DNA from 4 places in the Streptomyces sp. P6-2-1 genome. Region 3 is predicted to be linked to each of the others. Evidence: riboswitches for the same ligand, from Rfam matches in the RefSeq annotation. Region 3 holds a riboswitch; each other region holds the start of a gene.
The links. A riboswitch is a leader RNA that binds a small molecule or an ion and turns the genes downstream of it on or off. The one in region 3 is predicted to bind cyclic di-AMP.
Positions count from the first base shown of each region.

Region 1: linked by a shared signal. The riboswitch ahead of ACQYWQ_RS16180 (M23 family metallopeptidase) and the one ahead of ACQYWQ_RS27055 (M23 family metallopeptidase) in region 3 are both predicted to bind cyclic di-AMP.
Region 2: linked by a shared signal. The riboswitch ahead of ACQYWQ_RS11755 (transglycosylase family protein) and the one ahead of ACQYWQ_RS27055 (M23 family metallopeptidase) in region 3 are both predicted to bind cyclic di-AMP.
Region 4: linked by a shared signal. The riboswitch ahead of ACQYWQ_RS02160 (C40 family peptidase) and the one ahead of ACQYWQ_RS27055 (M23 family metallopeptidase) in region 3 are both predicted to bind cyclic di-AMP.

Region 1 covers NZ_CP192513.1:3,743,981-3,752,469, forward strand. The annotation lists gene modA (molybdate ABC transporter substrate-binding protein) at 1-69, shown strand, start outside; gene ACQYWQ_RS16160 (hypothetical protein) at 927-1,184, opposite strand; gene ACQYWQ_RS16165 (ABC transporter permease) at 1,107-3,188, shown strand; tRNA gene ACQYWQ_RS16170 (tRNA-Met) at 3,240-3,313, shown strand; gene ACQYWQ_RS16175 (PP2C family protein-serine/threonine phosphatase) at 4,073-5,278, shown strand; cyclic di-AMP (ydaO/yuaA leader) riboswitch at 5,464-5,602, shown strand; gene ACQYWQ_RS16180 (M23 family metallopeptidase) at 5,615-6,943, shown strand; gene ACQYWQ_RS16185 (aldo/keto reductase) at 7,132-8,076, shown strand; gene ACQYWQ_RS16190 (PrsW family intramembrane metalloprotease) at 8,057-8,489, opposite strand, start outside.
Region 2 covers NZ_CP192513.1:2,717,631-2,726,119, reverse strand. The annotation lists gene ACQYWQ_RS11775 (ABC transporter ATP-binding protein) at 49-1,005, shown strand; gene ACQYWQ_RS11770 (ABC transporter permease) at 1,002-3,494, shown strand; gene ACQYWQ_RS11765 (cytochrome P450 family protein) at 4,250-5,548, shown strand; gene ACQYWQ_RS11760 (transglycosylase family protein) at 5,689-6,732, shown strand; cyclic di-AMP (ydaO/yuaA leader) riboswitch at 6,921-7,098, shown strand; gene ACQYWQ_RS11755 (transglycosylase family protein) at 7,102-7,818, shown strand; gene eno (phosphopyruvate hydratase) at 8,292-8,489, shown strand, end outside.
Region 3 covers NZ_CP192513.1:6,410,499-6,418,987, reverse strand. The annotation lists gene ACQYWQ_RS27085 (glyceraldehyde-3-phosphate dehydrogenase) at 1-180, shown strand, start outside; gene ACQYWQ_RS27080 (MFS transporter) at 185-1,672, opposite strand; gene ACQYWQ_RS27075 (DsbA family oxidoreductase) at 1,823-2,461, opposite strand; gene ACQYWQ_RS27070 (winged helix-turn-helix transcriptional regulator) at 2,600-3,022, opposite strand; gene ACQYWQ_RS27065 (MBL fold metallo-hydrolase) at 3,019-4,152, opposite strand; gene ACQYWQ_RS27060 (SGNH/GDSL hydrolase family protein) at 4,454-5,266, opposite strand; partial or broken gene ACQYWQ_RS27055 (M23 family metallopeptidase) at 5,460-6,187, opposite strand; cyclic di-AMP (ydaO/yuaA leader) riboswitch at 6,190-6,367, opposite strand; gene ACQYWQ_RS27050 (tyrosine-protein phosphatase) at 6,725-7,561, shown strand; gene ACQYWQ_RS27045 (DUF6126 family protein) at 7,617-7,865, opposite strand; gene ACQYWQ_RS27040 (helix-turn-helix domain-containing protein) at 7,865-8,473, opposite strand.
Region 4 covers NZ_CP192513.1:486,710-490,353, forward strand. The annotation lists gene ACQYWQ_RS02150 (ATP-dependent Clp protease proteolytic subunit) at 29-667, shown strand; gene ACQYWQ_RS02155 (hypothetical protein) at 672-1,022, shown strand; cyclic di-AMP (ydaO/yuaA leader) riboswitch at 1,660-1,824, shown strand; gene ACQYWQ_RS02160 (C40 family peptidase) at 1,828-2,304, shown strand; gene ACQYWQ_RS02165 (ATP-binding protein) at 2,337-2,801, opposite strand; gene ACQYWQ_RS02170 (GNAT family N-acetyltransferase) at 3,022-3,450, shown strand.

The DNA of each region.
Region 1 (8,489 bases), 2.7 Mb from region 3:
TTCCTCACCTGGCTCTCCGGCAGTGAGGCCCAGGACATCCTCCAGAAGGCGGGCTTCCAGCAGCCGTGACAACCCCCGCCTCCCACCCCAGCCAGAACGAACCCACCCCACCCCGCCGCCCGGCCCAGGCGCCCGGAAACCCTGCTGCCGACCGCGCGGAGCCGGGCCGCCCCGCAGACGGGTCCGGGACGGCGGGAGCAGCGGGTTCAGAGGCCGGGGAGGGTACGGCCCCCGGGGAAGGTACGGCCCCCGGGGACGGTACGTCCGAGGCTGTGGGCACGGCCGAGGCGGCGGGTCCGGCGGGCGCGACCGGAGCGGTGGAGCCGGAGTCTTCGACGGGAGCGTCCAAGCTGTCCGGAGGTCTGGGGGGTCTGGGGGGCGCGGGGGGTGCTGGAGGCCGCGAAGACGGGGGTGGCCCCGGGCAGCAGGGACGCCCGGAGGAGGTGCCGGGAGGCTCTGGGGGGCCGGAGACGCCGAGGGCGTCGGAAGGTCCAGCAGCGCCTGCGCGGCCCGGGGTACCGGGGGACTCCGGAACGCCCAGGAACCCCGCCGACCGGGAACCCTCCGACCCCCAGCCCGCCGGAAACTCCGGCGCCCGGACGGACTCCGGTGCTCGGACGGACTCCGGCACGTCCGGCCGCCTCGGCAAGCCCGGCTCCGCCGACCCCGACAGGCCCGGCTCCGCCGACCCCGACAGGCCCGGCTCCGCCGACCCCGACAGGCCGAGCGCCAGTGGCTCCGGTGCCCCAGCCGAGTGCCGGCTCCCTGACGCCTTCGGAGAGCACGCCGAGGCCAGGAGCGCCGCCGCGCCCGCCTACTCCGGTGCGCCCGGCGGTGCGGGCGCGTCCAGTGGCTCCAGCACGCCCAGCGACCCGATCGCGTCCCCAGCCCCTGGCGCCACCGACGCCCCTGACGCCTCCGAGGACTCACCCCGAACTCCGCCCCCGCGCCCCCGCCTCACCTCCGCCCCGCGTCCCGCCGGTCGCGCGCCGCGCCCCGGTCGCCGTGCCCCGCACCCCCGCGCCCCGCACGGCCTTGCCCCGTACCCCCGCCGTCGCCTGGCGCACCCTCGTCGCCGTGCCCCGCTCGCCCTCGTCGTACCCGCTCTGCTTGGTGTCGCCCTCCTTCTGATCCCACTCCTCGGCGTGCTGGCCCGCACGTCGTGGAGTCAGCTCGGTACCCACCTCACCAGCCCCGAGACGCTCACCGCCCTCCGCCTCTCGCTCCTCGTCTCGCTCGGTGCCCTCGGACTCTCCCTTCTCTTCGGTGTGCCCCTCGCCTGGCTCCTCGCCCGCACCGACTTCCCCGGCAAGGCGCTCGTCCGCTCTCTCGTGCTGCTGCCGATGGTGCTGCCCCCCACCGTCGGCGGTGTCGCGCTGCTGCTCGGCTTCGGGCGGCGCGGGCTGCTCGGGCCGTGGCTGGAGGACACCTTCGGGATCGTCCTGCCCTTCCACACCTCCGGCGCCGTGCTCGCCGCCGCCTTCGTCTCCATGCCCTTCCTCGTCATCAGCCTGGAAGGCACCCTCGCCGGACTCCGCCCCGGCTACGAGGAGACCGCCGCCTCGCTCGGCGCCTCCCCGCTGCGCGTCTTCCGTACCGTCACCCTCCCCCTCGTCGCTCCCGGCCTCGCCGCCGGAGCCGCCCTCACCTGGGCCCGCGCCCTCGGCGAGTTCGGCGCCACCATCACCTTCGCCGGAAACCTCCCCGGCACCACCCAAACGCTCCCGCTCCAGGTCTACCTCCTCCTCCAGGACTCCCCGGAAGCCGCCACCTCCGTCTCCTTGTTGCTCCTCGCCATCGCGATGGCCGTCCTCGTCGGCCTGCGCGGGCGCTGGACCGGAGCCGCCCCCGACACCCGCACCACCCGCTCCCGTTCCGCCGCCGTCGCAGAAGAAGACGTCCCGGACCCCTCCCTGGGTGCCCGCAAAGCCGAACAAAGCGGCGACTTCACCCGTAGGAGTGAAGAAACGCCTGAAAGGGGTCGGGGAGATCTCAGTGGGAAAGGTGCCGGCAAGCGATCCCTTGCCGAGCAGCCGCGCCCCCGGCCCGGCGAGGGACCCGCTTCCCCCACGTACGACGAGGACCTCGCACCCGACGAGGCCCGCGACACCACAGAGGAGGCCCATGACCCCACCCCCACTTACGCGCTGCACGCGACCCTGAGCGGCTACACGAACCTCGACCTCGACGCGGACCCCGGGACCACCGTCGCTGTCGTGGGCCGCAACGGAGCCGGCAAGACGACGCTCCTACGGGCCCTCCTCGGCCTCACCCCGCGCGCCCACGCCGAACTCCGCCTCGGCGCCGACGACGTCACGGCCCTGCCCCCGCACCGGCGCGGCGTCGCCTGGGTGCCGCAGGACGGGGCGCTCTTCCCTCACCTCAGCGCGCTCGCCAACACCGCCTACGGACTCCGCGCCCACGGTGTCCCTCGCGCAGAGGCCCGCCGCACGGCTCGCGCGCACCTCGACAGGCTCGGCGTCGGGCACCTCGCCCACCGCCGCCCCGCCCAGCTCTCCGGCGGCCAGGCGCAACGCGTCGCGCTCGCGCGCGCCCTCGCCGTCCGCCCCCGCCTGCTCCTCCTCGACGAGCCCCTCGCCGCGCTCGACCAGACCACCCGCGCGCAGGTACGGCACGCGCTGCGCCGCCACCTCGACGGGTTCGGCGGCGTCTGCCTGCTCGTCACGCACGATCCCGTCGAGGCGGTCTCGCTCGCCGATCGCGTTCTCGTGCTCGACGCGGGCCGTACGGTGCAGGACGCGCCGCCCGCCGAGGTCGCGCGCCGCCCCCGTTCCGCCTGGGTCGCCCGCATGCTCGGCCGCAACGCCTGGCCCGGCACCCTCACCCCCGACGGACTCGCCCCCGAAGCCGGCGGCCACCTCGTCGTCGCACCCCCGGTCGACGCCCCGGCGCCACCGCCCGGCACCCCCGCGCTCGCCGTCATCGCCCCCGAGTCCGTGGCCCTTCACCCGAGCCGCCCGGCCGGCAGCCCCCGTAATACCTATGCCTGCGCCGTCACAGAGATCACCGCCCTCGGCAGCCGTCTCCGCGTCCTGCTCTCCGGCCCCGACTGCCCCGCGCTCATCGCCGAGATCACCCCCGAGGCCGCCGCCGACCTCGGCCTTCGCGAGGGGACCCCCGTCTGGGCGAGCGTGAAGGCCACGGACATCACCCTCGTGCCCCTGTGAACAACGGTGGCGCGGAGCACCCCGGGAAGGGTGTAGAGTTGTGTTTACCGACGCGGGGTGGAGCAGCTCGGTAGCTCGCTGGGCTCATAACCCAGAGGTCGCAGGTTCAAATCCTGTCCCCGCTACTCAGCACGAAGGCCCCGGCGCCCCCAAGGCGCCGGGGCCTTCGGCATGCCGTAGGACGACGCCCCGCCCGGCCGTCCCCGAGTCGCGGCACCTCCCGCCCGGCGCGACCCTGGAAGCAGTACGTACGTACAAGGGGCGCGGGCGCGCGCACGGCCAGCGGGAGGCGAGCCTTGGGGCAGCGAGGAACGGGGCCGGCCGAGGGCGACAATCCGCCACGCCCCGAACACCCCACGCCTGGCTCGCCCCAGACGGCCCGCCCCCAGCCGAGTACGCCGGAGCGCACCGGGCCCGGGCCCGGCGGAACCGCCCAGGAGCACGCGGACCCCGGCGGGACCGCCCAGGAGCACGCGGGGCCTGACGAGACGGCTCCGGGGACGGACCCCGCTCGCCCGGACCCGAAGGCGGCGGCCTCGCCCCGTACCGGTACGGAGGGGGCGCCTCCCGCCCGTACCGGCTCCGACTCGCCTCCCTCCGCACCACGCGGCCCCGGGCCCTCGCCCACCGACGTGCCGGCCCCCGCCGACGCCGCCGACACCCAGCCGTCCCCCGATGCCTCTCCCGACGCCGATGCCGACCCCGCGCCCCCCGGAGCCCCAGCTCCCACCGACCCCACCGACCCCACGCCCGCCACCTCGCCCACCTCCTGGGACACCCCGCCCCGCCAGGACTACAAGCCCGTTCCGCCGCCGCCCCGGCGTCGTCCGCGGCAGCATGCTCAGCTCGCCGCCGCGTGGGCGCGGCGGGAGGCCTGGGTGCGCGTGGTGGTACGGGTGTTGCCGCTGGTGCTGGTGGCTTCCGGATTCGTCTTCGGGTTGTTCGCGCCCGCGACGTTCACCGGGGCGCCGTTCTTCGCCGCCGGGCCGCTCGTCGCCGCACCCTTCGCCTCGTCGCGGGTCACCGCGGGGGTCGGCGGGCTCGCGGCGCTCGGGGAGATCCTCTTGGAGGTCATTCGGGGCCGGTTGCCCACCGGGGCCTTCCTCATCGAGCTGACCACGGTGCTCACTGTCGCCGCGCTCGCCGTGCTGATCAATGCCCTCATCCGCCGCGGCGACCGTCGCCTCGCCTCGATGCAGAACGTCGCAGCCGTCGCGCAACGCGCCGTGCTGCCCGTCCCGGCCGAGCGGATCGGCGGGCTCGACGTCGCCGCGCAGTACGAGGCCGCCGAGGCCGACGCCTTCATCGGCGGCGACCTCTACGCGGTGCAGGACACCCCGTACGGCGTCCGGATGGTGCTCGGGGACGTGCGCGGCAAGGGGCTCGGCGCGGTCGAGGCGGTCTCCGTCGTCATCGGGGCCTTTCGCGAGGCCGCGGAGCAGGAGCCGACGGTCGAGGGCGTCGCGCAGCGGCTCGAACGCGCGCTCGCCCGCGAGGGTCTGCGGCGCCGCGCGCTCGACGCCTTCGAGGGCTTCACGACCGCCGTACTCGCCGAGGTCCCGCGCGGCGCCGCCGAACTGCGGCTCGTCAACCGCGGCCACACCGAACCGTTGCTCCTCGAACGCGACGGCCGGCTCCACGTCCTGACCCCCGGCGAGCACGCCCTCCCGCTCGGCATGGGCGAACTCGGCGCCTGGCCCGACCGCGCCGAGATCATCGACTTCCCGCCCGGCGCGACCCTCCTCCTCTACACCGATGGTCTCTCCGAGGCCCGCGACGCGCGCGGTCGCTTCTACGACCCCGTCGCGCGCCTCAGCGGCCGCGTCTTCCCGCACCCGCGCGCCCTCCTGACCACACTCACGGAGGAGGTCAGGCGGTACACCGGTGGCGCCACGACGGACGACATGGCCCTGCTCGCCGTCCGCCGCCCCGAGGCCGAGGCCCAGACCCCTGGCGCGGCGGACGCGGCCGGGGCGACCAGTGCGAGCGACGCGGGCGGAGCGGGCGGAGTGGGCGGAGTGGGCGGAGTGGGCGGTGCGAGCGGGGGGCAGGGGCCTGTCACCCCGCGTGAGTCATTCGATAACAACTGACGCACCATCAGGTTCACAGCCTGGAGGATGAGCGGGTCAACTCGTCCGGATCGCTCGCTACATGTCCGTTTAGCCGCTGGTGGTGACCGTAAAGGATCATCGGGAACGGCTTGGAATCACCCCCGCCGGTCTATTAACGTTCGATAACGCAGCGCGGTCGTCCCAGTCGGCGAGAGCGTCGGCTCCGCGCGCGTGCGCCGAATCCCGCGAGGGAACCGGGGAACCACTCCTCCGGGGTGAATCGGGTGCCCGCTCGGGTGCCCGTAGGAGACCTTCCTGCTCCGAACCCGTCAGCTAACCCGGTAGGCGAGAAGGAAGGAAAGGAGAGTCGCCTTCGTGGCGTCCAACCCGCCTGCCCCCGGCCCCAGCGCCTTCCCCACCGGCACGCTCACTCCCGGCGGTTCCCTGCCGGCCCAGCCCCCGGCACACACTTCCGGCGCGCCGTACGGGGCCGCCGTCCCCACTCCGTCGTACGGGTCCGTCCCCCCGCAGTCGTACGGGTCCGCTCCCGCTCCGTCGTACGGGACCGACGCCGCCCCCGCCCCTGCCGCGTACGCGCACCCCGCGGGCCACCCCGCCCCGGCGGACGTCTACCCGGGCTCGGCCGGTTTCGGCGGGTACGGCGAGGGTGCTGAGGAACCGGTCGGCGAGTGGAACCCGACCGAGGACTCACTCGGGTCCGTGCGTGGTCGGCACCGTGTCGCCAAGCAGCGGGGCGGACTCGCCCGCAGCTCGACGGTCCTCGGGGTCGGTGTGCTTGCCGCGGTCGGCGCGGGGGGTATCGCATCGGCGCAGGAGAAGCCGCCGGTCAAGCTCTCGCTGCCGGACAAGGTCACGGAGGTGACCGGGCAGCTCAAGCAGGTTCTGCCCGACGCCGAGTCACTTCCGGGAATCGGCTCGCTCGTCGCGGACGCCAAGGGCGACACCCCCGAGCAGCTCGCCGCGAACCCGGCCGCGGCGCCACTCACCAACGCCGGGCTCACCGACACCGACCGCGAGCAGGGCACGACCGACGCGGGCGAGGCACTGCGCGCCCGTATCCTCGCGCAGGCCGAGAACCAGGCCGACAGCGCGGACCGTGCCGCCCGCGAGCAGGCCGAGGCGGTCGCGGCGCAGACCGCGGCCGACAACGCCGCGCAGGCACAGAAGAAGGCAGCCGACGAGCAGGCGAAGAAGGAAGCGGCGGCGAAGGCCAAGGCGGAGGCCGAGGCGAAGGCCGAGGCGAAGGCGAAGGCCGAGGCGGAGCGCCTCGCGGAACTCGCCCGCAGCTACACCCTCCCGGTCGCCTCCTACACCCTCACCTCGCACTTCGGCGACGGCGGCTCGATGTGGTCGTCCGGGCACCACACGGGGCTCGACTTCGCCGCGCCGACCGGTACGCCGCTCAAGGCGATCCACACGGCGACCGTCCAGGAGGCGGGCTGGTCGGGCGCGTACGGCTACCGCACCGTGCTCGTCCTCGACGACGGTACGGAGCTGTGGTACTGCCACCAGTCGTCGATCTCGGTCAGTGTCGGTCAGAAGGTGACGACGGGTGAGGTCATCGGCCGCGTCGGAGCGACCGGCAACGTGACAGGGCCCCACCTCCACCTGGAGGTCCACCCGGCGGGAGGCGCGGCGGTCGACCCGCTGCCGTGGCTCCAGGACCACGGCCAGCAGCCCTGAGCCGCGAGGGCGCTCGGCAGTCCCCTGACGTACGACTGGCAGTTCCTTGGCAGGGGAATGGCAGTTCACTGCCGCCTGACCGGCAGTTCCCTGACGCTCGACCGGCAGTTCGCTGACATTTCCCGGCGCGGCGGGCACCGTCCGTCGCGCCGGGAATTTCCTGGCGCCTTCAGGCGTTGAATGGCCTCATGACTTCTCTCCGCTCCCTCGGTGCTTCCGACATCGAGGTCTTCCCCCTCTCCCTCGGTGGCAACGTCTTCGGCTGGTCGGCCGACCGTGACACCTCCTTCGCCGTCCTCGACGGCTACACGCAGGCCGGCGGCAACTTCGTCGACACCGCCGATGCCTACAGCCACTGGGTGCCGGGCAACGAGGGCGGCGAGTCCGAGCGCATCATCGGCGAGTGGATGAAGGCGCGCGGCAACCGCTCCGAGGTCGTCATCGCGACGAAGGGCGGCGCGCTGCCCGCGCACAAGGGGCTGCGTGCCGCGACGGTCAAGGCCGCCGTGGAGGACTCCCTGCGCCGCCTCCAGAGCGACTACATCGACCTCTACTACACGCACTACGACGACGAGTCGGTCGAGGTCGGGGAGTTCCTGACGGCGCTCGACGAGCTGGTGCGGGCGGGCAAGATCCGGGCCATCGCCGCGTCGAACATCTCCCCGGAGCGGCTTCAGGAGGCGCTCGACTTCTCCGACCGCGAGGGCGTCGCGAAGTACGTCGCGCTTCAGCCGCAGTACAACCTCGTCTCGCGCGACACCTACGAGGGCTCCCTCCAGGACATCGCCGGCCGCGGTGGTCTCGCGGCAGTGCCGTACTACGGCCTGGCGGCGGGCTTCCTGACGGGCAAGTACCGTCCGGGCACCACCGTCGACAGCGTCCGCGCCGAAGGCGCGGGCAAGCACCTCGAAACGGAGCGGGGCCGCAAGGTGCTCGCGGCGCTCGACGAGGTCGCCGAGGCGCACGGCGCTGAAATCGCCACCGTCGCGCTCGCCTGGCTCGCCTCACGGCCGACCGTCGTCGCGCCGATCGCCAGCGCCCGTACCCCCGAGCAGCTCAAGGCCCTCGTCGCCCTCGCCGACCTGACCCTCACCCAGGCCGAGCTGGACAAGCTCACCACTGCCTCCGCCTGAGCGGCTCTTGCCGCCTCTGGGCCGGTGGTGGCACCCAGGGGTCGCGGTATGTGCCGCCCCCGGAGGGCTGCCCCGTCCCTCCCGCCCCCGTCGGAGTCCCGGCGGGGGCGGTGGCGTGCGGGTGAGACATGGGGCCGGTCGGACCGTACGTGGCCGTGCTGTGGCCGTACGGCGGAAAGGTCCGACCATACGGTGGTGGTGCCCCGTGTCCGGCTCCCTGCCCGTACCCGTGGCCCTGCCCGGGTGGTGGTGTCCGCGGCCACCACTGCGGAGGCGCGTACCAGCCGCCGGGGGCCGCCGCGCGGGCAGGTTGCGCGGGGAGGAGGTGCGGGGCGCGGGGCGGGACGAGCCGCCAGGAGTGGGCGAAGGCCGGGCGGGCGAGCGCGCGGTCCTGCCACAGATGGTCGAGGAGT
Region 2 (8,489 bases), 3.7 Mb from region 3:
CCCGCACTCTCGCCTCGTCACACGAGGACGACCGCGAAAGGGCGGCACATGAGGCTACGCGAGAGCAGGCGGCAGGGGCGGGACGAACGGCCGGAGGAGCCGGACCGGCGGCCGGACGGACGGCTTGGCGCGGACCACGGGCCCGCCGCCGCGGGCACCCCGGGTGCCGCCGTCGAACTGCGCGGGGTCCGGCGGTCGTACGGGCGGGGCGCGGGCGCCGTGCACGCCCTCGCGGGCGTCGACCTCGTGCTCGCGCACGGCACGTTCACCGCGGTCATGGGCCCCTCGGGCTCCGGCAAGTCGACCTTCCTCCAGTGCGCCGCCGGGCTCGACCGCCCCTCGGCCGGGTCCGTGCGGCTCGGCGGCACCGAGATCACGGGCATGAAGGAGAACGAGCTGACCGCGCTGCGGCGCGGCCGCCTCGGCTTCGTCTTCCAGGCGTTCAACCTGCTGCCCTCGCTCACCGTGGAGCAGAACGTCCTTCTTCCCGTGCGCCTCGCCGGGCAGCGGCAGGACCGCCGCCGCGCCGCCGACGTCCTCGCGCAGGTGGGCCTCGCGGGCAAGGGGCGGCGCAGGCCGGGGGAGTTGTCGGGCGGGCAGCAGCAGCGCGTTGCCGTCGCCCGCGCCCTCGTCACGCGTCCCGACGTGATCTTCGCCGACGAGCCCACGGGCGCCCTCGACACCGGCACGGCCGCCGAGGTACTGGGCCTGCTCAGGCACGCCGTCGACACGCTCGGCGCCACCGTCGTCATGGTCACCCACGACCCGGTCGCCGCCGCCTGGGCCGACCGCGTGCTCTTCCTCGCGGACGGCTCCTTCGCGGACGGCCTGGAGCGCGGCACGCCGGAGCGGATCGCGCACCGCATGACGGCGCTGACGGCCCGTACGGCTGGTGCGGCCCGTACGCCCGGTGAGGCCCGTGGCGCAGGCGCCGCGAGGACGGCGTGGTCGGCGAGGACGGCGGGGTCGGCGGGGGCGGCGAGGACGGCGGGGGCGGCGGTATGAGGCGTCCCAACGGACTCGCCCGCGCGGCCGTCCGCTTCAAGCCCGCGTCCTTCGCCGGCACCTTCCTCGCGCTCATGACGGCCGCGCTCGTCGTCACGGCCTGCGGGGTCCTCCTGGAGACGGGCCTGCGCGCCTCCGTACCGCCCGAGCGGTACGCGAGGGCGCAGGTCGTCGCCGCCGCCGACCAGAACGTGCGGGTCGTCACGGGCAGTGGCGAGGACCGCGAGGAGGAGGCGACACCGCTCCCCGACACGGCCCGCATGGACGCGGGGCTCGCGGCGAAGGCGGCGCGGGCGCCCGGCGTGGCGGCCGCGATCCCTGACGTCACCTTCCCCGTGCACCTGGCGAAGGACGTCCTCACCGCGCACGGCTGGGGCTCCCACGCCTTCACCGGCACGTCCCTCACCACAGGGTCGGCCCCCCGCGACGGCGACGTGGTCGTCGACGCCGCCACCGCCCGCGCGGCCAAGGCCGGGGTCGGCGACACCCTCCGGCTCGAAACGGCCACGGGAGCGCGGGACTTCCGTCTCTCCGGCCTCGCGAGGCCCGGTCCCGGCGACACCGCGCGCGAAGCGGGCCCCCTCGCCTGGTTCACCGACGCGCAGGCCCCCGCGCTCGCCGGTCACCCTGGCACGGCCGACGCCGTCGCCGTGCTCGCCAGGCCCGGCACCGGCACCGGCGCACTCGCCGACGCGGTAGGGAAGGCCCTCGCCGGCTCCGGCGTCCAGGTGCACAGCGGGAAGGACCGCGGCGCCGTCGAGGACCCCGGCCTCGGCTACGCCAAGGTGACCCTCTTCGGCATCGGCGGCTCCTTCGGCGGCATCGCCGCCCTCGTCGCCGTCTTCACCGCGGCCGGGACCGTGGCCCTGTCCGTGTCGCAGCGGGCCCGCGAGTTCGCGCTGCTCCGGGCTGTGGGGGCGACCCCGCGCCAGATCCGCCGCGCGGTCGCCTCCGAAGCCCTCCTCGTCGCCCCGCTCGCGGGACTCCTCGGCTCACTGCCGGGGATCGGCCTCGCGCACTGGTGGTTCGGCCAGCTCCAGGACCGCGGCGCGATCCCCGAAGCCGTACGGGTGCACGTCTCGGGGCTCCCCGTGCTCGTCGCCGTGGGGATCGGGCTGCTCACGGCGCTCGGCGCCGGCTGGGCCGCGGGGCGCAGGCCCGCGCGGATCAAGCCGGGGCAGGCGCTGAGCGAGGCATCGGCCGAGCGGCGGTGGATCGGCCCGGTCCGTACCGTCCTGGGCGTCGGCGCCGTCGTGGGCGGCGCGGCGCTCACCGGCGTCGCCGCGTCCGCGGCGGGGGACGACGCGGCAGGGGCGGCGCTCGGCGTCGTCATGTGCTTCATGCTCGCCGTCGCCCTCCTCGGCCCCCTGATCGCCCGGGCCTGCGCGGCCCTCTTCGGGCTCCCGCTGCGCGGCGCCGGCCCCGCCGCCCACCTCGCCGCGGCCAACTCCCGTGCGAACGCCCGGCGGCTCGCCTCCGCGATCACCCCCCTCGTGCTCGCCACGGCGTTCGCGTCGACGCTCGTCTTCATGAACACGAGCGAGACCCACATCGCCGGGCAGCAGCTGCGCGCGGGCATCACCGCCGACCACGTGGTCACCGCGCCGGGCGGGCTGCCGCCCGACGCGGTGGAGCGTGCCGCCCGCGCGCCCGGCGTGGACGCGGCCGTGGGGCTGCTCGGCACGCAGGTCCTCGTCCCGGTGGGCTCGGGCGAGTTCAAGGACGTGCAGGGCGCGAGCGTGCAGGGCGTCAGCGGCTCGGCCGCCGCCTTCGCGAAGGTCGAGGACCTGGACGTGCGCGAAGGCCGCGTCGACCGGATCGGCACGGACCGGATCGCCATCGACAGGACGCTCGCCGCCACGGCGCACGTGCGCGTCGGCGACCGGCTCCCGCTCCACCTCCCCGACGGCACGAAGCAGGCCCCCGAGGTCGTCGCCGTCTACGCGCGCGGGCTCGGCCTCGCCACGGTGACGATGGACCGCGCCTCGCTCGCCCCGCACGTCACCTCGGGGTTCGACAGCACGCTCCTCGTCCACGGCGGTACGGAGCGGGCGCTCGGCGCCCTGGGCGAGGTCACCGACGCCTCCGGCTACGCCACCGGCAAGGACCGCGACGCGCGGGTCGGCGCCTGGACGAGCAACACGATGGCCGCGGTGCTCGGCGGCTTCGCCGCCGTCGCCGCCGCGAACACCCTCGTCATGACGGTCCTCAGCCGCCGCGGCGAACTGGGCGCCCTGCGCCTCGTCGGCGGCACACGGCGCCAGGTCCTGGCGATGCTGCGCTGGGAGGGCCTGCTCGTCTGGGTGGCGGGCATCGTCCTGGGCTCGGCCATCGCGGCGGCGACGCTCGTCCCGATGATGCGCGGCACGACGGGCGCGCTGCCGTACGTGCCACCCCTGCTGTACGGGGGCATGGCCGCCGCGACGGGCGGCCTGGCGCTGCTCGCGGTCACGGTCCCGGGGCGGGGGGTGCTGCGGCGAAGGGGATGAGGGCCGCGGCGGCGCAGGGACGGCGGACTCGCGCGGCGAGGGAAGGGGCGCGGGGCGCCGCAGGGAACGCGGGGGCGCGTGGCGAGTTGTACGGGGCGCTTCGGGCTCGCTCGGCAGCCCCCCGTACAACTCGCCGCGCGCCCCGGAGCCACCGTCACCGCGCCCCGCCTCCACCCCCGGGCGCGCGGCCCGCCTCCATCCCCGGACGTGCGCCCCGCCTCCACCCCCGGGCGCGCGGCCCGCCTCCATCCCCGGACGTGCGCCCCGCCTCCGCGCCCTCCGCGCCGCGGCCGCGACGGGCCGCGCCGCCGCTCCCGGCCGTACGAGACGTGGTCCTGGACGTCGTCTCGGGCCCCGACCTCCCCGCCTTCCTCGGCCGCCTCGCCCCGAAGGGGTGTCTCGTGACCGTCGGCGCCGTCGGCGGCAGGCGCCCGCCGACTCCGGTACGACCTGATGGCGGCCTTCCAGAAGTCACCGGCCTTCTCCACCCCGAGCCTCGCCACGAGCGCCCCCGAAGCCCTGCGCACGGTACGGGGCGGTCTCTTCGCGGCGGCGGCGCGGGGAGACCTCCCCCGTCGTCCGCGCGAGCCCGCCCCTCGCCGCCGCGGCCGTGGCGCACGCGGAGAGGGACGCGGGACGGGTGCGCGGCAGGCTGGTACGGACGCCGCGCGCCCGGGCCCCCGCGCCGACCGAGGGGCGGGGCCCCCGGGCGGAGGCCCCGCAAGGGCGGCTGGGGCCTTCGCTACCGTCTCGGTATGCCGTGCCCCCACGCCCTCCTCCCCGCAGACGCCCCCGAGCCGCAGGCTCCCCCGCTCTTCTCGCGCGCCTTCGCCGCCGACCCGTACCCCTCCTACGCCTGGCTGCGCGCGCACGAGCCCGTCGCGTGGACGCGATTGCCGAGCGGCGTGGAAGCGTGGCTCGTGACGCGGTACGAGGACGCGCGGCGCGCGCTCGCGGAGCCCCGGCTCTCGAAGAACCCGGCGCACCACGCGGAGGGCGCGGGGGCACGCGGGAAGACCGGGATTCCCGGGGAGCGCAAGGCCGAGCTGATGACCCACCTGCTCAACATCGACCCGCCCGACCACACCCGCCTGCGCCGCCTCGTCTCGAAGGCGTTCACGCCCCGCCGCGTCGCCGCCTTCGCGCCGCGCGTCGCCGAGCTGACCGACCAGCTCATCGACGGCTTCGCCGCGCGCGGCAGCGCGGACCTCATCCACGAGTTCGCCTTCCCGCTCCCCATCTACGCGATCTGCGACCTCCTCGGCGTCCCGCGCGAGGACCAGGACGACTTCCGCGACTGGGCGGGCATGATGATCCGGCACGGGCAGGGCCCGCGCGGGGGAGTGGGCCGCGCGGTCGGCAGGATGCGCGGCTACCTCGCCGAACTCATCCACAGGAAACGCCGCGACCTCGGCGACGACCTCATCTCGGCCCTCATCCAGGCCGTGGACGACGGCGAGCACCTCACCGAGAACGAAGCGGCGGCGATGGCCTTCATCCTTCTCTTCGCCGGTTTCGAGACGACCGTCAACCTGATCGGGAACGGTACGTTCGCGCTCCTCCAGCACCCGGACCAGCGCGCCCTGCTGCGAACAGCCCTCACCAGCGCCCCCGACCACGGCGAGGCCCTCCTCAGCACCGGCATCGAAGAACTCCTCCGCTTCGACGGCCCCGTCGAACTCGCCACCTGGCGCTACGCCACCGAGCCCTTCGACCTCGCGGGCCGCCGCATCCGCACCGGCGACCCCGTCCTCGTCGTCCTCGCCGCCGCCGACCACGACCCGGCCCGCTTCCCCGAGCCCGCCACGCTCGACCTCACCCGCCGCGACAACCAGCACCTCGGCTACGGCCACGGCATCCACTACTGCCTCGGCGCCCCACTCGCCCGCCTGGAGGGAAAGACCGCGCTCGCGCGCCTCTTCACGCGCCTCCCCGACCTCGCGCTCGACGAGGACCCGGGACAACTGCGCTGGCGCGGCGGCCTCATCATGCGCGGGCTCCGCACCCTTCCCGTCCGTTTCACCCCCTCTGTGCAGGGATATGAGCACTCGTGAACTGAACACGCGTCAATAATGTGATCTTTGCGTGATCGAGGCTGCATCGACTTGTGACGGGCGTTCGAATCCCGCTACGTTCACGTCCGGATCATCTGTCTCACCAGCTGACCCCCTCAGCTGCTTGCGAAAGGCACCGCATGCTCTCCGGGAACGGTCGCCACCGACGCCCCCGCCAGGCCCCTGCCCTTGTCGTCGCGGCAGGGGTCACCGGCTCCGCCATCGCCATCCCCCTCCTCGGCGCGGGGACCGCGAGCGCCGACCAGGGTCCCTGGGACCGTCTCGTGGAGTGCGAGACGGGCGGCGACTGGGCGGCCGACAGCGGCAACGACTACTACGGCGGTCTCCAGCTCTCCGAGGACGAGTGGGAGGCCAACGGCGGCCTCGACCTCGCACCCCGCGCGGACATGGCGACGCCCGCCCAGCAGATACAGGTGGGGCAGCGCATCCTCGCGACGCAGGGCCCCTCCGCCTGGCCCGGCTGCGCCCTGACCGCGGGACTCACCGTCCAGGACGGCCAGGCGGCCCCGGCGCCCGTCACTCCCGCGCCGCAGGACACGGCGAGCGCCAAGGAGACGGGTAAGGCGGACAACAAGGAGAAGACGGACAACAAGGAGAAGACGGACAAGAAGGACGAGGGTGCGTCCCCCTCCGCGAGCGCCGATCCCTCCGCGTCGACGACGCCGGACGCCGACGCCTCCGGCGGGACCCCGTCCGCCGACGCCTCGGCGAGCCCCTCGGGTACCGGCAAGGACGCCGCCACCGGCAAGGACGCCGGTACGGGCAAGAGCCGCGGCAAGCACGCGAAGCCCGAGCCCTCCGGCACCCCCTCCGGGGCCACCGGCTCCTCCGCGTCCGCCTCGCCCTCCGAGTCGACCACCGTCCCCGGTGGCGAGACCTCCGCCACTCCCGGCGACGACCGCGACTCCGGAGCCGACCGCTCCGCCCCCGGCGGCCGCCACGCGGCCACGGACACGGAGGGTCAGAAGGGTGCGGACGGGGCGGACAAGACGGACTCGTACAAGGTGCGCGAAGGGGACAATCTCTGGAGCATCGCCGAGGCGCACAAGCTCGCCGACGGCTGGACCGGGCTCTACGAGCAGAACAAGAAGATCATCGGTGTCGACCCGGACCTCATTCTCCCTGGCCAGAGCCTGGATCTTGGTGCGGATTCAGGGCGATAACCGGACAAGCGGTTGACCATGTCTGTCCGTTATTGTCCGGTAGAGGTCAAGTGAGACATGAGTCTCAACCGCCCTGATCGTCTTTGAAGTTCCGCTGATTTCTTGCTTAACGTCGTGCTCGCTTCCCCACCGGGAGGCCCCGACGGTCGTCACGCCGAATCCTGCCGGCGCCCGTTTCGGGACAGTCGTCGCGTCACGCGCCGAAGGCAGGAGCGGGGGACCCAAGGTTTGCGTCCCAGCCGGTGCCCGGGAGACCGGGCGCCGGTCCGGGGCTAGGGGTGAAGCCGGGCGGCAGCCGCCGTCCGGCCGGGCAACTCACAGGCCCGAACCCGACAGCTCACCTCGCAGGCGTCGGTGAGGAGACCCTCCATGCTGTTTTCCGGCAAGGCCAAGCACCGTCGCCGTCGTACCACCCGAATCGTCGCGTTCGCCGGTGTCACCGGTGCCGCGATCGCCGTCCCGCTGATGGCGACCGGCAGCGCCTCCGCCGCATCGACCTCCACCTGGGACGCTGTCGCCCAGTGCGAGTCCGGCGGCAACTGGTCCATCAACACGGGCAACGGCTACTACGGTGGCCTCCAGTTCAGCCAGTCCTCCTGGGCCGCCGCCGGCGGCACCCAGTACGCCCCGCGCGCCGACCTGGCCACCAAGGACCAGCAGATCGCCACCGCCGAGCGCCTGCTCGCCATGCAGGGCCCGGGCGCCTGGTCCTGCGCCGGTGCCGGCAACCTCAGCAACGACGGCGTCTCGCCGAACGTGAACCCGGGCGGCGGCAACAGCAACAGCGGCCAGCAGCAGTCGCAGGAGCGTTCCTCCGGCGACCAGAGCGCCTCGCGCAGCCAGCAGCGCCAGGCCCCGCAGCAGCACACCACCCCGAAGTCGACCACCGGCACGGTCAAGACCGACACCGGCATCACCGTCGCCAAGGGCGACGGCGAGTACAAGGTCGTCAAGGGCGACAGCCTCAGCGAGATCGCCTACAAGCACCACGTCTCGGGCGGCTGGACCAAGCTCTTCGAGCTGAACAAGGACATCGTCAAGGACGCCGACCTCATCTACCCGGGCCAGCAGCTCCACCTCAGCTGACCCCCAGGGGGACCCCTCGTCCCCCTCGCGGGACCGCCCCGCCCCGCCGCGTTCTCCCCCGTACGCGGCGGGGCGGGGCTTTTCCCGTGCGCGGGCAGGACGGGGCTTCCCGTGCGTGGCGGGGGTTCGCCCGTGCGCGGCGGGGCTTCCCGTGCGTGGCGGGGCTGCCCGTACGGGCCCGCCCGCCCGGTTCCGTCACCGGCCCGCCCGTGCGCCCGCCCTCCGGCCCGCGCCCCGCCCTCTCACCCGCGCGCACCCCCGCTCACCAGCTCGGCTCACCTGTCACCCCCTCGGCTCAGATGCCCCGATCGGCCCCGATCCGCCCGCCCGTTTCACCCCCTTCACCCGGTACGTCCCACGGATTGCGGCCGAGTCCCGGGCGTCGGCCGACCCCGGCCCCCCGGCCGGTTAGGCTCATGCAGCGGAAGCCCCCGCAAGGGCCCCCGCAGACCTGCTCCACATCCCAGAAGGAGATGCTCGTGCCGTCCATCGACGTCGTCGTAGCCCGGGAAATCCTGGACTCCCGAGGCAACCCCACGGTCGAGGTCGAGGTCGGCCTCGACGACGGCAGCACAGGCCGTGCCGCCGTGCCCTCCGGTGCGTCCACCGGTGCCTTCGAAGCCATCGAACTGCGTGACGGGGACGCCAACCGTTACCAGGGCAAGGGCGTC
Region 3 (8,489 bases):
GACTTCGTCGGCTCGCGCCACGCCTCGATCGTCGACGCGGGCGCGACCAAGGTCGACGGCGACAACGCGATCCTCTACCTCTGGTACGACAACGAGTTCGGTTACTCCTGCCAGGTCGTCCGCGTCGTCCAGCACGTCTCGGGCGTCGAGTACCCCACCTTCCCCGCGCCGCTCGGCTGACCGCTCACGAGCGAGGGGCCGCGGGCGGACGCACCGCCCGCGGCCCCTCGGCACGTACGGGTCCGGACGTGGCGAGCGCACGGCCCGGTGCGGCCAGGGCGGCGAGCAGGCCGAGTGCCGCGAGGCCCGCGGCGACGCCGAAGGCGAGCGCGTAGCCGGAGGCGAGGGCGTGGCGGGCGAGGGCGGCGGGGCGCGCGGCACCGGCCATGAGGCTTTCGGTGCGGGAGGAGGCGACGGCGGCGAGGACGGCGAGACCGAGCGCGCCGCCGAGCTGGCGGGTCGCGTTGAGCAGACCCGAGGCGAGGCCCGCGCGCTCCGGGGCGACCCCGGCGACCCCGGCGATCGCCGAGGCCGACATCGCGATGCCCTGCCCGGCGCCGACGACGAGTGTCGGGCCGAGGAGCCCGCCGGCGAAGCCCGAGTCCTCGGTGAGACGTGAGAGCCAGAGCAGGCCCGCCCCCGTGAGCGCCATCGAGACCAGCAGCGTCGTACGGGGACCGAGGGCGCGGACGAGAGCGGCCGAGCACTGCGCCGCGACCATGAGGGCGAGCGCGAGCGGCAGGTAGGCGAAGCCGGTGCGCAGGGGGCTGTAGTCCCGTACTTGGTGCAGGAAGAGGGTCAGGAAGTAGAACATGCCGAACAGCGCGGCACCACTCGTCATCGCGACGACGTTCGCCGCGGCGACCGCGCGGGAGCGGAGGAGGTCGAGCGGCATGAGCGGGCGCGCGGCGACCTTCCCCTCGACGACGAGGAAGACGCCGAGCAGGGCGAGACCGCAAAGGAGCGGGACCAGGGTCGCCGCCGCACCCCAGCCGTGCGGACCGCCCTGCACGATGCCGAGCACGAGCGCGAGCAGCCCGAGCGTCACGGTGAGGGCGCCCGTGACATCGACCCGCCGGTCCTCGCGCGCGCCGCGCCCTTCCGTGATGCCGAGGACGATCCCGGCGAGGAGCAGCACCCCGATCGGCACGTTGACGAAGAGCACCCAGCGCCAGGACAGGGCGTCCGTGAGCGCTCCCCCGGCGAGCGCGCCGAAAGCGCCACCGGCCCCCGAGACCGCGCCCCAGGCACCGAAGGCACGGTGGCGCCGCCGCGGTTCGGTGAAGCTCGTGCCGAGCACGGCGAGCGTCGTGGGCGCGATCACGGCGGCGGCGAGACCCTGGGCGGCCCGCGCGGCGACGAGGGTCCCCGCATTCTGGCTCAGTCCGCCCACCAGGCTCGCGAGGGCGAAGAGGACGACCCCCGCGAGGAAGACCCTGCGCCGCCCGAGGAGATCGGCGATCCGGCCGCCGAGGAGCAGGAAACCGGCGAAGGTCACCGTGTAGGCGTTGACGACCCATTGCAGGCTCTCGGCGCTGAAGCCGAGCCCGCGCTGGATGTCGGGCAGCGCCACATTGACGATGGCCACGCTGAGCGTGACGAGGAACTGCGCGAGGCAGCACACGAGGAGGACGAGGCCGGGTCGCGGGGCGGAAGGACGGGTCAAGGGCATGGGAGTGCTTTCTCGGGAGGAACCAACCGGTGGGAGGAGCGAGGGAGCGGCGCGAAGAGAGCGCGGGCATGCCGGTCGGCGGGAGTACGGCGGGGCGGGGCGGCGGGGCGCGGCACCACGGGCGGGGGGGAACGCGGTGGGGCCCGCCGTTCAGAGTCCGGCGCGGCGCAGGAGCGCGGCGAGGACGGTGGTGGGCTGGGCGCCCGCGAGCGGTGGCTGTCCCGCGATGACGAAGGCGGGCACCCCGCCGACGCCGAGCCGCGCGGCCAGCTCCTCGTCGGCGCGTACGTCCTGCGCGTACGCGCCGCCCGCGAGTACCGCGGCGGCGGGACCGGCGGCGAGGCCCGCCTCCCCGGCGAGGGTCAGGAGCGTCGCGTGGTCGCCCACCGAGGCGCCCTCGGCGGTGTAGGCGCGCATCAGGCGTTCCTGGAAGGGCTCGGCGAGCCCGGCATCCGCCGCGTGGTGGACGAGGCGGTGGGCGTCGAAGGTGTTGCAGGGGCGGGCCCGGTCGAGGCGGTACGTGAGCCCCTCGGCCGCGGCCTGCGCGCTCACCCCGGCGAGCAGTCGCGCGGCCTCGTCGGGCCGGATGCCCTGCCGTCGCCACATGCGCGCGGGGATGGTCTCGTCGGTGACGCGGAGGGCGGCGGGGTCGAGTTCGAAGCTCCGCCAGCGGACCCGTACCCGCTCCGGCGCGTCCAGGGCGGCGAGCGCCCGCTCGAAGCGGCGCTTCCCGATGAAGCACCAGGGGCAGACGACGTCCGTCCAGATGTCGGCAGTGATCTCGTTCACGCGAAGGACGGTAGAGCTGCGGGCTCACCCCGGGTAAGCCCCTACCTACAGGTAAGCCCCCTCCCCCGGCGTAGGCGCGCTGGCGAGGGAATCAGGGGACGGGGAGGGCGTGACGCACCTCACAGTCCCCTGTCTCCCTCAGTGCTCCCCCGCCCCCGCGTCGTGGCACCGCTGGGCGGTCACGATGTCCGGGGTACGGGTGGCGATCCAGTCGACGAGGCTCTGCAACGGGACGGCGAGTTCCGCGCCGAGCGGGGTCAGGGCGTAGCTCACCTTCGGCGGCACGACGGGCTCCACCTCACGGTCCACGAGGCCGTCGCGGCCGAGGACGCGGAGGTTCTGCGAGAGCATCTTCTCGCTGATGCCGCCGATGCGGTCCCGCAGTTCGTAGAAGCGCAGCGGGCCCGCCCGCAGCGAGGCGAGGATGAGCACGCCCCACCGGCTCGTCACGTGGTCGAGGACCGTGCGTCCCGGGCAGTCGCCGCGAAAGGCGTCGCCCTCGGCGGGGACGGCGCCCGGAAGCGGGGCCGCACCGGGACGCGGGGCAGGGGCCGTGCTCACCGGTCGGCGGCGAGGCCGAGCGGCGGGCCCTGCGTCGGCTCGCCGTCGGTGCGCGGGGCGGCGTCGACGGGTACGGAGGTCTCCCAGTGCCGCCTGAGCGGGAGCGAGACGGCACGCCACCACGGCTCGGCGGGCAGCTCGCCCGCGGGCTCGAAGGGCTGGCCCGGGCGCGGGAAGGCGATACGGGAGCCGGAGGCGTCACCGAGGTCCTTCGTCCACTCGGCGGGCTCGGCCCACGGGTGCGGCGCGAGGTTGAAGGTGCCCCAGTGGATCGGCAGGAGGACGCCGCCGCCCAGGTCCCCGTGGGCGCGCAGCGCCTCGGCGGGGGTCATGTGGATGTCGGGCCAGTACTCGCTGTAGGCACCGAGCTGGATCATCGTGACGTCGAAGGGGCCGTGCGCGCGGCCGATGTCGGCGAAGCCGGGGAAGTAACCGGTGTCCCCGCTGTGGAAGACACGGTGCTCGGACCCGGCGACGACCCACGAGGCCCACAGCGTGTGCTGCGTGTTGCGCAGGCCGCGGCCGCAGAAGTGCCGGGCGGGCGTCGCGGTCAGCCGCACCCCGGCCAGCTCCGTCGACTCGTGCCAGTCCAGCTCCCGTACGAGCGCGTCGGGCACGCCCCAGCGCTCCAGATGGGCGCCGATGCCGAGCGGGACGACGAAGGTCGTGCCGCGCGCGGCGAGCGCGCGGATCGAGGGCAGGTCGAGGTGGTCGTAGTGGTCGTGCGAGATGACCACGGCGTCGACGCGGTCGAGCGCGGCGAGCGGGAAGGGGGCGGGGTGCAGGCGCTTGGGCCCGGCGAAGGAGAAGGGGGAGCAGCGCTCGCCCCACACCGGGTCGAAGAGGATGCGGGCGCCGTCGATCTCGGTGAGCACCGAGGAGTGCCCCGCCCAGGTGACGCGCAGGCCGCCGCGCGGGGGGCGCGCGAGGTCGGCGAGGCTCGTGGGGTGCACGGGGAGGACGCCCGAGGGGGCGCGGCGGGCGCGGTCCTCGGAGCGGAAGTAGGTACGGAGGAGTTCCTTGCGGTCCGGCGTGGGGGCGCCGCCCGTCGTCTCGCCCGCGGGGCCCTCCGGGTTGGTGAAGACGCCCTTGGCGGGGTCGAAGTGCGGGGAGCGGCGGATACGGGCCATGCGGGCGCCGCTCGGGTCGGCCCCGAAGGCCAGCGGCGTGGGAAAGCGGCGGGTGGGGGGCACGGGTGTCTCCTCGGGTGCGGGATTCCGGGGCGGTACGTGTCAATACTCGGCCGGTGTCGTGGCTCGGCGCCCGCCGGGTGGGCCTTGCGGGGGCTCCGCCCCCGAGCCCCCGCTCCTCAAACGCCGGAGGGGCTGGATTTCGTTCCGCCGGAGGGCACGGATGCGGCCGGGCTCGCTCGCGTATCCGCCGGAGGGTCCGGGGGCCCGCCCCGCCGGCGGAAAAGGGCCCCGTCCCCGGCTACAGCGGGAGCAGGTCCGGGCGCTTGGCGTGGACGTGGTCGCCCGACGACTCGCCGCGCAGGCGGCGGCCGATCCAGGGGACGAGGTACTCGCGGGCCCAGGCGATGTCGTCGCGGCGCTCCTCGAAGGTGCCGCGCGGGCGCAGCGGGGGCCAGGGCTGCTCGGGGTCGGCGGGAACGTCGAGGCCGAGCAGCTGGGCCGCGCGCAGGGCGACGCGGGTGTGGCCCTCGGGGCCGAGGTGGAGCCTGTCGCTGTCCCAGGCGCGGCGGTCGCGGACCGAGCGCAGGGCCCACAGGTCCAGGACGAGGCAGCCGTGGCGGTCGGCGACGGCGCGTACGTGCGCGTTGTACGTGGCGATCTTGCCCCGCAGGTGGCGCAGGACAGGCGTGTCACGCGTGTCGAAGCCGGTCGCGATCATGACGGTGCCCGCGGCGGCGGAGAGCGTCCCGACGGCCTTCTCGAAGCGTTCGGCGAGGTCGTCGGGGTCGGTGCCGGGGCGCAGGACGTCGTTGCCGCCCGCGACGAAGGAGACGAGGTCGGGGGCGAGCGCGGCCGCGCGGGGCACCTGGTCCTCGGCGATCTGGTCGAGGAGCTTGCCGCGTACGGCGAGGTTGGCGTAGCGGAAGGCGGAGCGCTCGGGGAGCCGGTCGGCGAGCTGGACGGCGAGGCGGTCGGCCCAGCCGGTGAAGAGCCCGTCGGGCCCGGGGTCGCCGACGCCCTCGGTGAAGCTGTCGCCCACGGCCACGTAGGACGTCACGGTGCCCTCGACGGGGAGGGCCTTGCTGCTGGGAATCCTCGCTTCTCGTGCCACCTCGGCATCCTTCACCTTTACACCATACTTACGCCACCGTAGGGAGGGGGTGACACGGAGTGAGAAAGACCACCGGTCAAGAAAGACCCAACTATGGAATAAACAGGACTCCTTGGGGGTCGTGTCCCGAAACGGCCGTGGCGGCCCGCCCCTTGGGCAAGGGGCGGGCCGCCACGGTTCGCGCGGGTGCGGCTCAGGCGTTGACGCCGTGCTGCGCGAGGAAGGTGAGCGGGTTGATGTCGCTCCCGTACGCGGGGCCGGTGCGGATCTCGAAGTGCAGGTGCGGCCCGGTCACGTTGCCGGTCGCGCCGGAGAGGGCGATCTGCTGGCCCTCGGTGACGCTCTGGCCGGCCGAGACCTTGAACGCCGAGAGGTGGGCGTACTGGCTGTAGTGCCCGTCGGCGTGCTTGATGACGATCTGGTTGCCGTAGGCGCCGCCCCAGCCCGCCGTGATGACCGTGCCGGAGGCGACGGCCTTGATCGGGGTGCCGGTGTTCACGGGAAGTCGGCGCCGGTGTGGCCGTGCGACCACAGGCTGCCGTTGCGGCCGTAGCCGCCGCCCTTGACGCCGTCGACGGGCGCGGTCCAGCCGGTGCCCTCGGTCGCCTTCTTGGCGGCGGGGGCCGGGGCGGCCGCCTTCTTCACGACGAGCTTCGAACCGGGCTTGATGATGCCCGGGTTGGCGCCGATGGTGCCCTTGTTCTGCTCGTAGAGCTTCTTCCAGCCGCCGGAGACCTTCTCCTTCTTGGCGATCTTGATGAGCGTGTCACCGGCCTTGACGGTGTAGGTGGTGTCCTTCGCGGGGCTCGCGGCGTGGGCCCCGCCGATGGCGGTGAGCGGGAGTGCCACGGCTGCGGCACCGGTGGTGCCGAGCAGCGCGAGGCGACGGGTGAACGAGCGGCGGTTGGCCGTGGCGGACATGCGGGTTCCTTCTCCGTCGCCTGCGGGGTGAGCTGTCGGGTTCGGGCTGGAGCTGCCCGGCCACCGGCGCGGCGCGCGCGGCGACTTCACCCCGAGCCGTCCCACGGGGACCAGGGACGGCGTGAAGCGTGCGGGTCCCCCGCTCCTGCCGGTACGGGTGTGAGTGAGCGTGAGAGTCCGGGGCGGCGGCAGGATTCGGCGTTCCGACCGGACTGGTGGCGACCGTAAAGGCAACGCGACACGCCGGACAAGCAGCCCCTTTGCGGTGCACATCACATTTAGTGATCCATTGCGCGGATTTCCGTCACTCTCCGTAGAAACGACCCGATACGGACAGAACCGGACGTACAGCGCTCGCTGCGGAAACGGCCCGCCCGGCCCGCGGCCCCCTCCCGGCACCGTCCGTCACCGCTATGACGCTGCTCACCTCGGCGTTCTCCGCGGCTCCGGTACCTTGCCGGGCCCCGCGGTCCGTGCCAGTCTCGGCACCGCGAGCCCGCCGACGAGCCGCGCCGGCGGCCCACCGGAAGGAGTCCCGTGACGCAGCCGTCCCCGGGGACCGCGCCCGAGCCCGTCGTCACCGCGCAGGCAGGGCCGGAAGAGCCCGTGCTGAGCGCCGTCCGCAACTTCCGCGACGTGGGCGGGCTGCCCACGCACGACGGCCGCCGCACCCGCGGCGGCGTCCTCTTCCGCAGCGGCCACCTCGCCCATGCGACCCCGGAGGACACCGTCTTTCTCTCGGGGCTCGGCCTCCACTCGGTCTTCGACTTCCGCAACGCCGCCGACCGCGCCCTCGAAGGCCCCGACGTCGACCTGCCCGGCGTGCGCAACGTGCACCTGCCGCTCAACGACCCGGCGGAGGGCGCGGAGTTCTGGCGGATCGTGCGCGACGGCGAGGTGGACCAGCTGCGGGCCGCGCTCGGCGAGGGACGCGCCGAGGCCCGTATGGAGGCGAGTTACCGGCAGCTGATCAAGGAGCGCACCGCCGAGCACGGGCGGCTGCTGCGGGCGCTCGCCGAGGACAGCGTGCCCGCGCTGCTGCACTGCGCGGCGGGCAAGGACAGGGCGGGCACCTCGATCGCGCTCGTGCTGCTCGCCGTGGGCGTCGAGGAGGAGGCGATCGAGGAGGACTACCTCAAGTCGAACGCGCGCCACCGCCGCTACCGCGTCTCGCGCGGCAAGGACGCCGCCCCGCCGACGACCCCCGAGGTCGCCGAACTCCTCGACCCGCTCTTCGCCGCCCGGGCGAGCTACCTGCGCGCGGCCTTCGAGACGATCGACACGCACTGGGGCGGCAGGGACCGCTACTTCGGCGAGGTCCTGGGCCTCGACGACGCCCTGCGCGAGCGGCTCCGGGAGCGGCTCGTGGAGTAGGCGGACACAGAACAACGGGGTGCGTCCCCGCCGGGGGGCGCACCGCCCGCCTCCCTCACTGGTTCTTCGCGCCCAGCACGAAGAGCAGGTAGAGGAAGGCGGCGACGCCGTGCGCCGCGACGACGTAGACGAAGACGCGGACCCACAGGCCGGTGGGGATCTTGTCCTCGACGAAACGGCGGATGGTGCCGTTCTCGCCCGGCGCGGCCTCTTCGCCGCCGCCCTCCGGCCCGACCCCGCTGTCGCCCTCCGGCAGCACCCCGCCGCCGGTCTCCGGCCTGACCCCGCTGTCGTTCTCTGGCATTACGCGCCTCCTGGGTGGACGTCGCCGAGGCAGAGCGCGCCGTGCGGGCTCTGCAAGAGCGTGTGGACGAAGAGGAGCACCGTGCCGTCCGGGTCGGCGGCGGCGATGCGGTGCGGGGTGAGCGAGTCGAAGTGGGCGCTGTCACCCGGTCCGAGCAGGTGCGCGCTGTCGCCGAGGCGCAGCCGCAGGCGTCCGGTCAGGACGTGCAGCCACTCCTCGCCCGGGTGCACGCGCACGATGTCGCCCTGACTGCCGTACGGGACCCGTACGCGCAGCGCCTGCATCGCGCGGCCCGGGCCGCCGGCCTGCCAGTACGTCCAGCCGCCCGCGTCGGTGGGTTCCATCGCGCCCGCGCGCACGACCGATCCGGGTCCCGCGGGGGTCTCGCCGAGGAGTTCGGAGACCGTCGTACCGTAGGTACGGGCCAGTGCGAGCAGCATCGGCAGGCTCGGCTGCCTGCGGCCGGTCTCCAGGCGGGAGAGGTGGGCCGGGGAGAGATTCGCGGCCTTGGCCGCGGCCTCCAGGGTGAGGCCCGCGCGGCGGCGCAGTTCCCGCAGGTGCGGGGCGACGGCGAGTTCTTCGGGCGGGCCCCCGGGCTCGGTGCTCATGCCTCCATTCAGCCAC
Region 4 (3,644 bases), 5.9 Mb from region 3:
CGCGTTCCGCCTCCCTGGAGACCCCGCCTTGCAGCCCACCGACCTGTCCCCTCTCGCCCGTCACGTGCTCCCCGAGTTCACCGAGCGCACCAGCTACGGGACACGCACTCTTGACCCGTACTCCCGGCTCCTGGAAGGTCGGATCGTGTTCCTCGGCACGCCGCTCGACGACACGGCGGCAGCGGACCTGGCGGTACAGCTCATGCACCTCGAACACGCGGCCCCGGATCAGGACATCTCCCTCTACCTCAATTGCCCCGGCGGCAGTTTCACGGCGCTGACCGCCGTCCACGACACGGTGCGGCACCTGTCGTGCGACGTGGCGACGTACTGCCTCGGACAGGCGGTCTCGGTCGGCGCCGTCCTGCTCGCCGCCGGGGCCCCGGGCAAGCGCGCGGCCCTGCCCGGGGCGCGGATCGTGCTGCGGCAGCCCGAGTTGCCCGAGGCGATGCGCGGGCAGCCGAGCGATCTCGCCGTGTGGGCCGATGAGTTGGCGCGCGAGCGACGGACGACGGAGCGGCTGCTCGCGGCGGCCGCCGGACGGACGGAGGCCGAGGTGCACGGCGACATGGAGCGCGACCTCGTACTGACGGCGGCGGAAGCGGTGCGGTACGGGATCGTCGACGCCCTCGCGGACCGCCGCACCCCACACCCCGGGCCGAGGTGAGCGCGTGCCCCCGCCCGAACTCCCGCCGCTGCCCGCGCTGACCCGCGCCGAAGGCGCGCTCATCGACCACTACCTCGCGACCGCCGAGCTGCTCGGCCGGGTCAACCCCGCGCGCGGCGACGACACGTACGCGGCCCTGCGCGCCGCCCAGGCGCTCGTCGCCGAGGTGACGCGGCTGCGGGACGCGCTGGCGCTCATGCACGCGCGCGGCGAGACCGAACTCCACCGGGCCACGCTGGAACGGGCCTTGCGCGTCCTGGACGGGGAACGCCGGGCGGGGCGGGTCGCGATGCCGCCACCCGAAGAGGCCGGGGCGGGCGGCGGGAGCGAGGAGGGCGGCGGCCAGGAGCGCTGAGCGGAGCCCGCCCTTCCGCCGCCCCGCAGCCTGCATCCCGCATCGCATGTCCCGCGTCCCGCACCCATCCCGCACTCCGCCCCGTGTCCCGCGCCCCGGACGCCAACGCACGTGCGCACGCGCTCCCGCACGCCTCCCCCGCTCGCACGCGCGCCCGCACGCCTCCCCCGCTCGCACGCGCTCCCGCACACGCCCCGGACCGCGCCCCGCGCGGGCATGTCGCGGCGTGCAGGCGGGGCGTGAAGTCCGCGCCGGACGGCGCATTCGCCTTCCTCACCCTCCCCCCGCATGCGTTCCGCGACCACGCGTGTCCGGAGTGCGACGCGCGGCCGCCGAACGGAGGACCCCCCAATGACGTACGCCGGAGTCGGCGTCACGCCGCCCCCGGTTGCCCCGGTGGTCCGCGATCCGCTTGCCGCGCACGGCGTTCGCGCTGGTCGGGGACTCGTCCTCCGTGAGAGGAGCCGCACTTGACGGCCTTTCGCCACCCAATCGCCATACGGGTGACTAAGCTCACATAAGCCTGTTTTCATTCGGAATCCGGCGGTGTCGTGCGTCAAGATCGCTCCCGACGACAAGCCCCCGCCGCAGCGGCGGGGCGGTCCGGGCGGACGCCGAGTCCCGCCGCCGTCCGGACGCCAGGTCGACACCGAGTGGATCGGCGGGAGTGGAGGACCCGAGCACGGCGGGTCGGGCCCGGCAACGGGCACCGGTCCTTGGGGTGAAGCCGCGTGAGCGGCCGGGCATCTTCGCCAGTCCGAACCCGACAGGTCACCCTTCACAGGCGGTTGACGAAGGGTTACGCATGCTGGTGCGCAATCGAGTTCCCGTCCTGCTCTCCAGGACCGGCGCGGTATCGGTCCTCACCCTCGCCGCCGTCGGCGGCACCGTCCTCGTCCCCGGCGCATCCGGCGACGCCTCGGCGGCCGTCCGGGTCCCCACGAAGGCGCTGAAGGTCGCGGCGTCCAAGAAGGGCGCCCCCTACAGCTGGGGCGCGGCGGGCCCGCGCCGCTTCGACTGCTCGGGCCTGACGCTCTATTCGTTCAAGAAGGCGGGCAAGTCCCTGCCCCGCACCGCCCAGGCGCAGTACAACAAGACCCGGCACGTATCGGCGGGCAAGCGCACCAAGGGCGACCTGGTGTTCTTCCGCTCCGGTGGCAGTGTCTACCACGTGGGCATCTACGCCGGGGGCAACAAGATCTGGCACGCCCCCAAGACGGGAGATGTGGTCAAGCTCGAAAAGATCTGGTCGAAACAGGTCGCGTACGGACGCGTGCGGTAAGGGGCCGGGCGCGTGGGTGCCGTGGCGCGGCCTCAGCCCTCCGGTACGGCACCCTCCTCCGGCACGGCACCCGCGCGCGCGGGCCGCCAGGGCAGGGCGACCAGGACGGTCTTGCCGCCCTGCGGTGTCGGCACCACCGAGAGCCTGCCGCCGGTCTCCGCCGTGAGGTAGCGGATGATCGCGAGGCCGCGCCCGTTGTCCTGCCGTACGGCGGCGGGGAGGCGGCGCGGAGGGCGCGGGTGCGAGTCGGTGACGCCGACGCGGAGGAGTTCGTCGCGGTCGAGCGAGACGGTGACGGTGAAGAACGGGGACTGCCCGCCGGTGTGCAGGACGGCGTTGGTGACCAGTTCGGAGACGATCAGGCCCACCGACGCGGCCATGTCGTCCCGCGCGGGCAGCCCCCACTCCGCGAGGACCCCGCCGACGAACGCGCGCGCCTCGGGGACCGACGCGGCCTCGCTCGGCAGCGTGACGGAGGCTTCCTGGTGATCGGCCATGACGACCTGCCCCTTTCCACCGGGCGCCCGCACGGCGCTCCGGGTCGGTGGTTCGCGACAGCCTGCCACCCGCACGGGGCGCACTCCGGGGACTGTGCGCCACTGTCGCCCGAAGCGGTGAAGCCTGCTACGGCCGAGCGGATTCCGGGGGTGCGGGGCGGAGCGTCCGCATCGCGAAATCGCGGTGCCCCGGGCACGTACCGCCTGCTTGGCTGCTCCCATGACCGCACCTGACGACCTGCGCATACGCCACGCCGAGCCCGCCGACATCGCCTCCGTCCTCGCCTTCTGGCGCGAGGCCGCCGAAGGGACGAGCATCAGCGACGATCCCGCCGGTGTCGGGCGGCTCCTCGCACGCGACCCCGAGGCGCTGCTCCTGGCCGAGCGCGGTGGCGCGCTCGTCGGCACGGTGATCGCGGGCTTCGACGGCTGGCGCTGCTCCGCGTACCGTCTCGCCGTCCATCCCGCGCACCGCCACCAGGGCGTCGCGAGGGCCCTCCTCGCCGCGATGGAGGACCGTTTCGCCGCGCTCGGCGGCCGCCGCGTCGACGCGATGGTCCTGGAGGAGAATACGCGCGCGCACGGCACGTGGGGCGCGGCGGGGTACGTACGCGAGGAGCGGTGGCGGCGCTGGGTGAAGCCGGTGTGACCCGGCCCGGCGGCCCTCACCACCGGCCACCCCTCCCCCGCGCCGGGCCCCCTCCGCGCCGGGCCCCCTTCCCCCACCGGGCTCCCCTCCTCACCGACGGCCCCTCCCTTCACCAGTCACCAGGCCCCTCCCCCTCGCCCTTTGCTTTGCCTTTCCTTTACTCTTACGTGACTGGCCCTTTTCGATCCGCGAAT